DNA from 4 places in the Chenggangzhangella methanolivorans genome. Region 1 is predicted to be linked to each of the others. Evidence: predicted binding sites of a transcription regulator. Region 1 holds the regulator's gene; each other region holds the start of a gene.

Evidence for each region. Region 1 encodes LexA, which represses DNA repair genes until DNA is damaged. Its sites were predicted from a motif close to TGTTCNNNNTGTGTTCNG; they were not measured.
Region 2: a site for LexA is predicted at 1,470-1,487, ahead of recA (recombinase RecA). Genes of this name have one in related genera too.
Region 3: a site for LexA is predicted at 1,244-1,261, ahead of ACFOWB_RS03125 (DNA recombination protein RmuC). Genes of this name have one in related genera too.
Region 4: a site for LexA is predicted at 1,919-1,936, ahead of ACFOWB_RS08570 (ImuA family protein). Genes of this name have one in related genera too.

What each region holds. Positions count from the first base shown of each region.
Region 1 covers NZ_JBHRXS010000006.1:227,698-230,933, reverse strand. The annotation lists gene ACFOWB_RS12270 (molybdopterin molybdotransferase MoeA) at 1-315, shown strand, start outside; gene ACFOWB_RS12265 (hypothetical protein) at 345-728, opposite strand; gene lexA (transcriptional repressor LexA) at 1,028-1,729, shown strand; gene ACFOWB_RS12255 (ComEC/Rec2 family competence protein) at 1,916-3,236, opposite strand, start outside.
Region 2 covers NZ_JBHRXS010000004.1:128,752-131,987, reverse strand. The annotation lists gene alaS (alanine--tRNA ligase) at 1-44, opposite strand, end outside; gene recA (recombinase RecA) at 322-1,401, opposite strand; gene cckA (cell cycle histidine kinase CckA) at 1,725-3,236, opposite strand, start outside.
Region 3 covers NZ_JBHRXS010000003.1:584,752-587,987, forward strand. The annotation lists gene ACFOWB_RS03125 (DNA recombination protein RmuC) at 74-1,225, opposite strand; gene def (peptide deformylase) at 1,328-1,894, shown strand; gene fmt (methionyl-tRNA formyltransferase) at 2,059-2,976, shown strand; gene truA (tRNA pseudouridine(38-40) synthase TruA) at 3,164-3,236, shown strand, end outside.
Region 4 covers NZ_JBHRXS010000004.1:660,510-663,745, reverse strand. The annotation lists gene ACFOWB_RS08575 (DUF6504 family protein) at 1-1,217, opposite strand, end outside; gene ACFOWB_RS08570 (ImuA family protein) at 1,132-1,884, opposite strand; gene ACFOWB_RS08565 (hypothetical protein) at 2,061-2,300, shown strand; gene ACFOWB_RS08560 (DUF763 domain-containing protein) at 2,631-2,843, shown strand; gene ACFOWB_RS08555 (hypothetical protein) at 3,110-3,236, opposite strand, start outside.

The sequences.
Region 1 (3,236 bases):
TCGATCGTCTGTTCGCTGCTGTTCCTCGCGCCCGCGCTCAGGCGGCTGTCGGGGCGCGCGGACCTCGATCCGGCTTTGCTGCCCGCCAGGCTCGGCCGCGACATGCCCGAGAACGACCAGCGCGAGGACTATATGCGCGCCGCGCTCGAAATCGGGCTTGACGGCGTTCCCGTCGCGACCGCGTTTCCGCGGCAGGATTCGTCGATGCTGCGCCGACTCTCGGACGCCGAATGCCTGCTGGTCCGCCCCGCGCACGCCCCGGCCGCGAAGGCCGGCGACGCATGCCGGATCCTCGCGCTGCCGCATCCTTACTAAGGCTCGCCGCAAGCGGCCGACCGAAGCGTCTACTTCCCGACGGGCGTCAAGACTTCCTTGCCGAGCTTCTGAGTGGACGTCTCTGCGAATTTGCCGATCAGTTTGCCCGATCCATCCGGCTCATAGATGCTGAACCCGACATAGCCGCCGCCGGACTTGGGAGCAAATCCGCAACTCAAGCGATCTTCCTCGGCAAAGCACATCGAAAGCTCTATGAAATCCCCGTACTTTGACTCAGATCGATAGATACTACCATCGACCTTGACGATCGTGACGTTCGCCTTAACGACGTCGCCGTTCGGCAGCGTGATCTTGCTCTTGTATTTTCCAGAATAGTCACGCGCGGCCGCCTCGCCCGCCATGGACCAAGACGCCGCAACACCGCACGCTACCGCGAAGGCCAGTCGACGCATCGTCGTCTCCTGATGTCGGTTGCTTAGAGATCGCGACGCGCGACCGCACTCCGACAAGTTTAGACGCCGGCAACCGTGGCGGGCATCCGCAAGACTACCTATCGCCGCGGGCGCCCGGCTTGTCGGAGATCGGTCCTACGCCCTCTCTGGTCGTGCTGCGCGGCGAGGCGCATCGGCGGCGCGTCGCTCGTTCGTCTGTCCGACACGCGGACGGAAACGGGATGTTAACGCTTGCGGAACATGTCTAGAACAGTTACGGTCGTGTTCATGATTTGTTTTGGCCTCGCGCGGAGCCGTCGATGCTGACCCGCAAGCAATATGATCTCCTGCGCTTCATTCACGAGCGGCTGAAGGAGACCGGCGTTCCCCCCTCGTTCGAGGAGATGAAGGATGCGCTGGGGCTTCAGTCGAAGTCCGGCATCCACCGTCTCATCATGGCGCTGGAGGAGCGCGGCTTCATCCGCCGCCTGCCGAACCGGGCCAGGGCTCTCGAGGTGGTGAAGCTGCCGGAAGCCGCCGCTCCCGCCGTCACGCGGCCGACCGGCCGGTTCTCTCCGAACGTCATCGAGGGCAGCCTCGGCCGCCGTCCGCAGCCAGCGAACGAGGATGAGGATCCCCGCTCGGTCTCCGTCCCCGTCATGGGGCGCATCGCCGCCGGCGTGCCGATCGAGGCGATCCAGTCGCGCAGCCACACGATCTCGGTGTCGCCCGACATGTTGGGCGGCGGCGAGCATTTCGCGCTCGAAGTGCGCGGCGACTCGATGATCGAGGCCGGGATCCTCGACGGCGACCTGGTGCTGATCAAGAAGCAGACCACCGCCGACACCGGCGACATCGTCGTCGCGCTGGTCGACGACGAAGAGGCGACGCTGAAGCGTCTAAGGAAGCGCGGCGCCTCGATCGCTCTCGAGGCCGCCAACCCGGCCTACGAGACCCGCATCTTCGGCCCCGACCGCGTCGCGATCCAGGGCCGGCTCGTGGGGCTGATCCGCCGGTATTGAAGGCTTCGCCTTTCGACGCGACGGCGTCTCTCCTTATCCCGCTGTGGGAGAAGGTAGGCGACGCGAAGCGCTGGCCGCTTGAGGGGCGCGGGCGGCGCCTTTTTGTAAAGTTCGGAGGCTCCCCCTAACCCTCTCCCGCAAGGGAAGGGGGACGGATATGTCGGCGGCATCGAGCGGCCGCAGACGCTAGGGCTCTTCGCCGTCGCCTGTCATATCGTCCGGTTCCGTGGGATCGACGATCTTGTGATCCTGCGGCGGTCCGGCCGCCTTCGGCTGCGTGGCGAAGCTCAGCCGCAGCGCCTCCGCCGGCGGCGGATCGCGAAGCATAGGGCCCGTCCACGGACGCCGTCCGGCCGGATCGCGCGCCGCCTTGGCCGAGAACGCCACGCCTTGCCGCGTCAGCTCCAGCGCGCCGGTCGCGGCGAGCGTCCGCCGGTCGACGACCGCCGCGGTTTCGCTGCAGGCCTTCGGCGCGACGAGCGGCGTGACGACGAGCGTCGCAATCCGGCACTCCTCGGCGAAGGCCCGCGCGTCGGTCACGAGCGCGACCTCTCCACCGCCGGAAAGCGGCGCGACGCAGCCTTGCGAGTCGCAGCGCCCGCCGTCGGGACTCGGGCCCCCCGGCGCCTCGCCGTCAGCCCCGCGCCAGACCCTCGCCGAGAAGCTCGACGCCCGGCCTCCGAGGATCGCCAGGCGCCCGTCGGGCCCGCGCGCGGCGATCTGCCGTCCGGAGGCGTCGATCACGACGTCGGGCCGCGCCGGAAACGCCGCCAGCGCGAGCGCGAGGCCGATCGCGGGCGCGCCGAGATAGCGCAGCGCCGTTCGCCACAGGCAGAGCCAGGCGATCCCGACCGCGAACAGGATGAGCGCCGTTTCCCCGAAGGCGAACACGAAGCGTTCGGAGCCAGGCCACGAGGCGACGGTCTCGGCGATCGCCAATACGCCGCGCAGGCCAAAGCCCATGGCCTGCCACCAAGGTCCGTCGAGCCCGAGCGGCGCGAAGGCGAGGCCGCCGACGACGCTCGGCATCACGATGATCCCGAGCAGCGGGGTGGCGAGCGCGTTGCCGACCAGCGAATAGGGGGTGGTGCGGTGGAAGTGATAGGCGGCGAAGGGCGCGGTCGCGAGACCCGCGACGATCGTCGTCATCACGGCGACGGCCGCGGCGGCGGCGAACCAGCGCAGCGCCTTGCCCGCAAGGGTTTCGGGCGGCGGCGGCTTCGCCTTGCCCTTGCGCGCCTCGAACCAGGCGAGGAGGCCCGCGACCGCCGCGAACGACATCTGGAAGCTCGGCCCGAGCAGCGCGTCGGGCGTCAGCGCCATCACGGCGAGGCCCGCGAGCGCGAAGTTTCGCAGCGACAGCGCCGGGCGGCCGACCAGCACCGCGACGAACGCCACCGCGATCATGACGTAGGAGCGCTGCGTCGCGACCTCCGCGCCCGAGAGCGCCAGGTAAAAGGTCGCCCCGGCGAGCGCGAGCGCCGCTGCGACGCCCTTCACCGGCCAT
Region 2 (3,236 bases), on a different contig from region 1:
AAGTAGTCGAGGAAGGTCTTGCGGATTTCGTTGACGCCGCTCATCGCGCTGAAGTTCGCCTGGATCTCTAGAAAAGGCGGTCGCCCGGAGGGCGACGCGGCAGGCGTCGCCGGAAATGACCGGCGCCCCGTGGCGCGGCGCTCGCGGCCGCGCCACGGGGCGCGGCGGCACCATAGCCAGGGCGTTCTCGCGATGTCCAGAAATCCCGTCCGCCGCCGCCCTCGACGACGAAAAGGCCGCGCCGGAGAAGCCGGCGCGGGCCTTTCTGAAACCCTCTCGGTCAGCCGACCCGCTCGTCGCGAGGCCGTCGCGAGCTCTTGCTTAATCGGCGTCGACGTCCGGATCGTTGGGGTCGACCTGGTCGAAGATCTTCTCGGCGATGATGCCCGAGGCCTGGCGAACCTCCGACTCGATCCGCCGCGCGATCTCGACGTTCTCCTTGAGATAGACCTTCGCGTTCTCACGGCCCTGGCCGAGACGCTGGCTGTCATAGGAGTACCAGGCGCCCGACTTCTCGACGATGCCGGCCTTGACGCCGAGATCGATCAGCTCGCCGGTCTTCGACACGCCCTCGCCGTACATGATGTCGAACTCGACCTGCTTGAACGGCGGCGCGACCTTGTTCTTGACCACCTTGACGCGGGTCTGGTTGCCCACGACCTCGTCGCGCTCCTTGATGGCGCCGATGCGACGGATGTCGAGGCGCACCGAGGCGTAGAACTTGAGCGCGTTGCCGCCCGTGGTGGTCTCGGGCGAACCGTACATCACGCCGATCTTCATGCGGATCTGATTGATGAAGATCACCATGGTGTTGGACTTCGAGATCGAGCCCGTGAGCTTCCGCAGCGCCTGGCTCATCAGGCGCGCCTGAAGGCCGGGCTGCACCTCGCCCATCTCGCCCTCGAGCTCGGCGCGCGGCGTGAGCGCGGCGACCGAATCGACCACCAGCACGTCGATCGCGCCCGAGCGCACCAGCGTGTCGGCGATCTCGAGCGCCTGCTCGCCGGTGTCCGGCTGCGAGATCAGCAGATCCTCGAGGTTCACGCCGAGCTTGCGGGCGTAAACCGGATCGAGCGCGTGCTCGGCGTCGACGAAGGCGCAGACGCCGCCCTTCTTCTGGGCCTCGGCGATGGTGTGCAGCGCAAGCGTGGTCTTGCCCGAGCTTTCCGGGCCGAAGATCTCGACGATGCGGCCGCGCGGCAGGCCGCCGACGCCGAGCGCGATGTCGAGGCCGAGCGAGCCGGTGGAGACGGTCGCGATCTCGGCCGCGGCCTGCCCGGCGCCGAGTCGCATGATCGAGCCTTTTCCGAAGGCGCGCTCGATCTGAGACAGGGCGGCGTCGAGCGCCTTGGTCTTGTCCATGGAGCTTCCTTCGACGAGACGAAGCGAGGGCTGGGGCATCGCGGGGGCTCCTTATGGCACGGGCTGCTGCGGGGCTTCAACGCGATGAGATGTACCGTTTTTGTTCACGGAACACAAGTAGAACATATGGGGTTGAGGGCGAGCGGAACACGCTAGCGGTTGATCCGGGGGCGCGGATCGTCTGGCGAATCGATCGCAGAACCCGCCGCCGTCGTCCCGGCCGGAGAGCCGGGATCCAGATCCGCCGGCGAAACAGAAGACGCCGGACGAACCGAAACGCCTTGATTGAACAGACCTTCAGTTCTCCGCCCGGGCTCAAGGCCGCGACGACGGCCGCGGCTCCACGCGAGGGCCTCGCGGACTCAACTCCCCGCCGCGCCGTCGCCGATCGTCTCCTTCACGGCCTGGATGAGCTGCTTCAGGCTGAAGGGTTTCGGCAGGAACGAGAAGGTCTCGCCCTCGGGCAGGTTTTTCTTGAAGGCGTCCTCGGCGTAGCCGGACACGAAGATGATCTTGAGCGTCGGCTGCGTCTTGCGGAGCTCGCGCAGCAGGCTCGGCCCGTCCATCTCGGGCATCACCACGTCCGAGACCACGAGCTGGATCTCGGAGCCGTGGGTCTTCATCTGCTCGAGCGCCTCAACGCCCGAGCGCGCCTCGACCACGGTGTAGCCGCGCGAGGCGAGCGCGCGGGCTCCGAAGGCCCGCACCGCGTCTTCGTCCTCGACCAGCAGCACGGTGCCGGAGCCGGTCATGTCCTGCTGGGGCGCGGCGGCCGCCACCGCGGGCTTGGCCTCGTCCTCGGCCACGGCGTGGTGGCGCGGCAGGAACACGCGGAAGATCGCGCCGCGGCCGGGCTCGGAGACCGCGAACACATAGCCGTCGGTCTGCTTCACGATGCCGTAGACGGTCGAGAGCCCGAGGCCCGTGCCCTTGCCCACTTCCTTGGTCGAGAAGAACGGCTCGAAGATCTTGTCGATGATCTCGGACGGAATGCCGGGGCCGGTGTCCTCGACGTCGATCTGGACGTAGTCCGCCGCCTGCATCTCGGCGTGGCCGAGCGCGGGAACCTCGGCGGCGGCGATGTTGCGCGTGCGGATGGTGACGAGGCCGCCTTCCGCGCCGGATTTGCCGTCCATCATGGCGTCGCGGGCGTTCACCACCAGGTTGATGATCACCTGCTCGAACTGGTTGAGGTCGGCCTTGATCAGCCACAGGTCGCGCCCGTGCACGACCTCGAGCTTGATCTTCTCGCCGAGCAGCCGCGAAAGCAGCATGCGCACGTCCGCCAGCACGTCGCCGAGCGCGATGACCTGCGGGCGCAGCGTCTGGCGGCGCGAGAAGGCCAGCAGCTGGCGAACGAGGCTCGCGGCCCGGTTCGCGTTCTGCTTGATCTGCATGATGTCCTGGAAGGACGGGTCGGTCGGCCGGTGATTGGCGAGCAGCAGGTCCGAATAGCCGATGATCGCGGTGAGCACGTTGTTGAAGTCGTGCGCGACGCCGCCCGCAAGCTGGCCGACGGCGTTCATCTTCTGGCTCTGGGCGAACTTGGCCTCGAGCGCCTTCTGGTCGGTGGTGTCGAGCGCGTAGACCACCGCCGCCTCGTCGTCGCCGTCGCGATCGTCGACGCGGGTGACGAAAAGCGTCGCGGAGCGTCCGGCCTCGCCCGGCAGGGTCGCCTCGACGGGCGCGATGTCGCCCTCCCCGCGCGCCGCCGCCGAGACCGCGGCCTCGAGCGCGGTGCGGTCGCGTTCGGCGGCGAGGCAGGCGAACACCGAGCGCTCGTCGCCCTCCCCGCGCAGCCGGTCGCCGAAAAGCTTGGCGAAGGGCGCGTTGGCGCGGGCGATCCGGCCGCGCGCGTCCACGGTCGCGATCGC
Region 3 (3,236 bases), on a different contig from region 1:
GAGCGCTAAGACCGCCCTCTTCCGGAGCACGATCCCGGCTCGCGCTGCGCTTGGCCGGGATGACGCCTCTGCCCTACTCCGCCGCCTCGCGCCGCAGCGGATTCGGCAGCGCCTGCGGGCCTTCGCCGAGCTCCATCTGCTCGAGCCTAAGACCCCGCCGCGAAATCTTGTCGGTCGAGATCGCGATCTGGTCGAGATCGCCCACCACCTGCCCGAAATGGGCCTTCAGCTTCTCCACCCGCTCGCCCACCCGGCGGACGTCGTCGAGCAACCGCCCGACCTCGGCCTGCAGGAGATGCGCCTGCTCGCGCATCGCGGCGTCGCGCGTCAGCCCCTGCACCACCTGAACCGCGAGCATCAGGAGCGACGGCGAGACGATCAGCACCCGGGCGCGATGGGCCCGGGCCACGACATCGTCGAAGCGCTCGGCGAGCTCGGCGTGGATCTGTTCCGACGGCACGAACAGCAGCGCGACGTCCTGGGTCTCGCCCGCCAGAAGATACTTCTGGCTCACGTCCGAGACGTGCTTGCCGAGATCGGCCCGCACCTTCGCTTCCGCCGCCTTCACCGCCTCCGGGTTCTCGGCGACGCGCAGGCGCTCGAAGCCCTCGAGCGGAAACTTGGCGTCGACCGCAAGGCCGCGCGGGTCGCCCGGCAGGCGGATGATCGCGTCCGGCCGCACGCCCGTCGAGAGCTGCGCCTGAAAGGTCACCGCGGACGGGGGAAGCGCGTCCTTGAGGATCGCCTCCATGCGGCCCTGCCCGAAGGCGCCGCGGGCGGGCTTGTTGGCCAAAATGGCTTTCAGGTCCGTGACCTGCCCCGCGAGCGCGCCGATCGAGGCGCCGGCGGCGTCGATCACGGCGAGCCGGGCCTCGAGCTTCTTGAGCTGCTCGGCGGTCGCCTCGCCATTGGCGCTCAGCCCGTCGCCGACCCGCTGGCCGACCGCGTCGAGCCGCTCGGCCACCCCGCGAGCGAGGTCCGACTGGCGCTGGCCGAGCGCGGAGGCGAAGGCCTGCAGCCGTCCCGCGGCTTCCGCCTGAAGCCGTTCGATCGCCGCGAGCCGCTCCTCGGCCTCCCGCGCCTCGCGCCGTCGCGCGGCGCTTGAAGACATCAGCGTCAGCAGCACGAGCAGCAGCGCGCCCACCGCCGAGGCGGCCGCGAAGGCGAGGACCTCGGCGGTCGAAACCGGGTGGCCGGAAAGCGTGAAAAGGACGTCGCTGGTCATGTCGGGGCAAGCATCACAGGGAACAAATTAAGAACATGTTGACGCCCGCGCCGCAAGGCCTTAGTCGCGGGCGTCCTTTCCCATCGAACAGGTCGCGACCTCATGGCCGCCGAAAAACTCGTCTACCTGCCCGACCCGAAGCTGCGCCGCGTCTCCGCGCCGGTCTCGCGCTCGGACGCCGAGCTGAAGGCGCTGGTCCAGACCATGTTCGACACGATGTACGACGCCGCCGGCATCGGGCTCGCGGCGATCCAGATCGGCGTCGAGAAGCGCGTGGTGACGATCGATCTCGCGGGCAAGGACGAGGAGCCGCAGCCGCTGGTGCTGGTCAATCCCGAGATCGTCACCGTGTCGGACGAGCTCTCGGTCTATGACGAGGGCTGCCTGTCGATCCCGGACTATTACGAGGAGGTCGAGCGCCCGGCCAAGGTTCTGGTGCGTTATCTCGACGTCGAGGGCGAGACCCGCGAGCTTGCGGCCGAGGGGCTGATGGCGACCTGCGCGCAGCACGAGATCGACCATCTGAACGGCGTGCTGTTCATCGACCACATCTCGCGCCTGAAGCGCGACCGGGTGGTGAAGAAGTTCGAGAAGGCCCGGGCGATGGGCGAGCTGCCGAGCTTTCCCAAGCGCGGCCGCGGCGGCGAGCCGGACGGCGACGAGGGCTGAGCGGCCATCGAGCGCCCGGCGCGGGAGACGCCGCCGTAGTCCCGGGCTTGACCCGGGACCCAGAACCGAAACGGTCGGCCGGTTTCGGCAAGGCCGGCGTTCATAGATCCCGGCTCTTCGGCCGGGATGACGGCTGAGGTCTCCGCGACTCCAAGGATCAAGCGATGCGCCTCGTCTTCATGGGAACGCCCGACTTCGCGGCCCCCGTCCTCTCCGAACTGGTCGGCCACGGCCATGAGATCGCAGCCGTCTTCACCCGCGCGCCGAAGCCCGCCGGGCGGCGCGGCATGGAGCTGACCAAGACGCCCGTGCACCAGCTCGCCGAAGGCTTCAATTTCCCGGTCTACACGCCGAAGACGTTCCGCGATCCCGAGACCATCGCGGCGTTCCGCGACCTCGAGCCGGAGGCCGCGATCGTGGTCGCCTACGGGCTGATCCTGCCGCCCGAGGCGCTCGCCGTCCCGCCAGCCGGCTGCCTCAACCTCCACGCCTCGCTGCTGCCGCGCTGGCGCGGCGCCGCGCCCATCCAGCGCGCCGTGATGGAGGGCGACGCCGAGACCGGCGTCATGGCGATGCGCATGGAGGAGGGTCTCGACACCGGCCCCGTGGCGATGGCCGAGCGCCTCGCCATCGGCCCGGACGAGACGTCCGGCGAGCTTCACGACCGGCTGAAGACCGTGGGCGCCGACCTGATGGCCCGCGCGGTCGCCGCGCTGGGCAAGGACGCGCTGTCGTTCCGCGAGCAGGCGGCGGACGGCGTCACCTATGCGGCCAAGATCGAGAAGGCCGAGGCGCGGATCGACTGGGCGAGCCCGGGTGCGGAGGTCCATGACCGCATCCGCGGCCTGTCGCCCTTCCCCGGCGCCTGGTTCGATCTTGGCGGAGAGCGCGTGAAGGTCCTGCGCTCGACGCTCGCCGACGGCGCCGGCGCGCCCGGCGAACTGTTGGACGAGCGCCTCACCGTCGCCTGCGGATCGGGCGCGGTGCGGCTTCTCGAGGTCCAGCGCGCCGGCAAGGGGCCGGTCCCGGCGGCGGCCTTCCTCAACGGCGCGCGTCTCGCGCCCGGGACGCTGCTCGGCTGATGCGGACGCCCCAGACCCAAACACGGCGTCTCCGCCCCCTCCCCCTTGTGGGGAGGGTAAGGATGGGGGTGGCCCAGAACAGAGCGACCCCGTCGCGCGCAGAGCGCCGTCGCCCTTTTCGCCTCTTTCGGACCCCCCCCCACCCCCGACCCCTCCCCACAAGGGGGAGTGGGGAAGGAAGGGGCTGATGCCGCGCTACCGGCTCATCATCGAATATGACGGCGGCCCCTTCGTCGGCTGGCAGCGGCAGGCCAACGGCG
Region 4 (3,236 bases), on a different contig from region 1:
CCGGGCCAGCCTGTACCGCTGTCTGCCGCCATGGCGGGCACCCGGCAGACTGACCGCTCGGGAACGTCGCTCGCGACAGGCGCCATCCGGTAGATCGCGCGCTCGCCGACCCGGTTCATCAGCGTGTCGACGAGATCGGAGACGTCGGCTGCCGTCTCCTCGATCAGCAAGCTCGCCATCTGCCTGCGCCCGAAGGGCTCCGCGAGGGTGGCGGCAAGCGTCATCATCTCGATGCCGAAGCCCGGCGCGATGGTCTCGATCTTGTCGCAGAGCAGCCGCGTCATGCGCTTCACGTCGCGGACCGGCGTCGCCATGCCGACGCGCACAGCTTGGACGTCGTTGTCGACCCGGCGGCAGATGAGGTCGAGCCGCCGGGCGCCAAGGCCACCTGCCTCGAGTCTCTCGCAAAGCTCCGCCACTAGCTTGCTGATGTAGCGGGCGATGGTCTCCGGCGCGCCAATCGGCTCGGCGAAGGCGCGACGGACCTCGATCAGGTCGGCCGGCCGCACCGACTCGATCAGCTCGGCCGCGTCGCCAACCGCCTGGTCGATACGGCGGCCAAGCTCCGGGCCAAACCGTAAAGTCAGCGGCGCCCGGGGCTGCGCAAGGAGCTCGCCGATGCGATCGAAGCCGAGCGTCCGCAGCGCGGCTGTGACCTGAGGCGCGATCCGAAGGGCTTCGAGCGGCAGGTCGCGCAGGACCGCCGCGCCGTGATCCGAAGGTGCCACGGCTGCTGGTCGCGCGACGTGGCGGGCCAGCGCATGCGCCGCGCCCCAGCTGTCAGCGACCGCGGCCTGCGCCGTGACGCCCGACATGGCGAGCCGCCCGATGAGGCCTTCGAGCATCGCGGTCTCGCCGCCATGGAGATGATCGGCGCCGGTCGTATCGATGACGATCCCGTCTGGCGGATCGACTGTCACGATCGGCGAGAAGCGCAGCGCCCAGACCGCCAGTCGTTCGAGAGCCTCGGCGTCGGCTCGTGGATCGGCGTCCTTAACGAGCAGGCCCTGGACCAGCACCTGGGCCTTCGTGGCGGGCATGCCGACCCGCACGCCCATGCTCTGCGCCGCGAGGTCCGCTGCTGTGACGACGCGCCGGTTGCCCTGACGGCCGACAAGGACGAGCGGCGTCTCAGCCGGCGGCGCGACGTAGCCGGCCTGTCGCCGAAAGCGATCCGTCGGCCAGGTCGGAAGGAAGAGCGAGACGACCCGTGCCATCGCACGCCTCCAATTCGAAATCAGCGCTTTCGCCCGCCCGGGCCCGGATCAGCTCGACGAGCCATCGGTGTCTTCCGACGCCCGGGACGGGCAGCGGAGCGGACGGGATCACCGAAATCCGCCATCGGGTCGTCGCCGCGGTCGGTTGGCCGAAGTCCATCGCCTCCGCCTGTCGTCGCCATCGACGAAGCGCGATCCCGATCGAGCCCGTGCCTTCTGCTGCAAGCTGAAGGCGGCGGGAAGCCGTCATGGCGAGGCGTGCAAGCTCGCCGATAACAGCGCCGAGCCCGCCATGGCGAAGGCCTTCCTCCATACATGCAAGCACGGTCTTGTCGTCGCCGGCCTCGACATAGATCACTCGGTCCGCGACGAGCCCCGCCTGCGCGATCGCCGGCGCGAACAGATCTGGCCGCGTGACGCACCAGAGGACCTTGCCCCTCGTGCGAGCCGCGACTCCTGCGCTGAACAAGGCTGCCGCCGCCCCATCGATGGCGCCGTTGCCGCCGCCAGCGACCTCATGCAGCGCGCCGAATGCGAGTCCCCCTCCAGGTAGACGCGCATCGACTTCGGCGATCCCGAACGGGAGCGCCGATCTCGCGCGCTTCGAACGACCTTCGATCCGTTCGATCTGCGCGCGCAAAGCGTCGATCGCAGGCTGTGGCTGCACGTGGTCGTCGTCCTCCGAAGTCGGGCGGCATCATCGTTCTCTCTTTGTTCTAATCCCGCTACGCTTGAGTCAAGACGCGATCTGCTGTGGGTAACGCTGCGGCTTCAATTCAATCGCGAGGGCGCTAGGTCGCTGAAGTCCAGAGGCTCTAGGACAATGACTGACCGACAGGATCCATGAGCCGCGCGAAGCGCCTTCAGGCGGAGCTCGAAAAAATTGAGGCCGCTGCCAACGAGGCGCCGCGCAACGCGCTCTGCCAGCGACTGGTCCCGCCGACGGCGCGCCAGTCCGAGCACCACTTGGTTCTGAAACTGCGCGGCGGCACGTTCGGGCCGACCGTCCGCTCCACAGGTCTGCCACTACGTAATTCACGCACGGCTCTCTTGCTCAGCGCCTATCCGACATCGAGGCGCTGAGGGCTGAACCTGAAGTCTCGACCTCGACGATCCGCACGCGGCGATCGACGGCGAAACAGGCAGCTCGATCCTGAATTTCGCTGACCACGCTACGGCGTCGCGGGACGCTCAGCTCGACCTTCTTCGCACGACGTCGCCCGACAGGATCGCGACCGGGCCCCTCAGGCTCGAACCGCGCGCAGAGAAGGAGGCCAAGTCCACCACCCTGATGACGCTGCCGCACCTGTCTATCCCGGCGCATCACAAGGTCCATGCGAGCGATGTGATTGCACGGCGTTTCTTGGGGCAATCGCCGCTGCGACGAAACGGGGGCCTGAGGATTTTGCGGATGTGCTCGCGACGCCAGGCATTGGGGCTCGAACTGTGCGTGCCTTGGCGTTGGTAGCCGAGGTCGTCCACGGCGCTCCGTGTCGCTTCGGCGACCTCGCTCGGTTCTCGTTCGCCCACGGTTGCAGGGACTGGCATCCACTCCCGGTGCCTACGCGCGTCTATGACGAGACCATCGGAGTTTCGAAGTCTGCATTCTCAAAGGCGAAGCTTTGAAACGATGAGCGGCTTGAGGCGTTGGCGCGGCTGGATCGGGAGGCTCGCCGTCTCGAGGCCATTGCCAGCGAACGACGTGCTTCGAGAAGAACGCGGACGGTCTCAGAGTGTGGTAGTCGCAGCACGTTCGGATGGGAGCCCGCAATGAAGCTGGTTGAGATCGAGCCGCTTTACAGAACTCTTGAATTCAACAACGGAGGCACCGTTGTACATGCGCGCCCCGTCTCCTACGAGGCGCGCCATACTCCAGTTGATAACAGCCCGTTTTAAAGTCGCGTCTTTACGGCTGCAGTGAGCCAGCGAAGGACCATTTCGACGCGCGCATGAGCGTCGAAGCCACCGTAGAGTGGATACCCTTCGACACTGAGCCCACCACCTGAATCATAATCGATC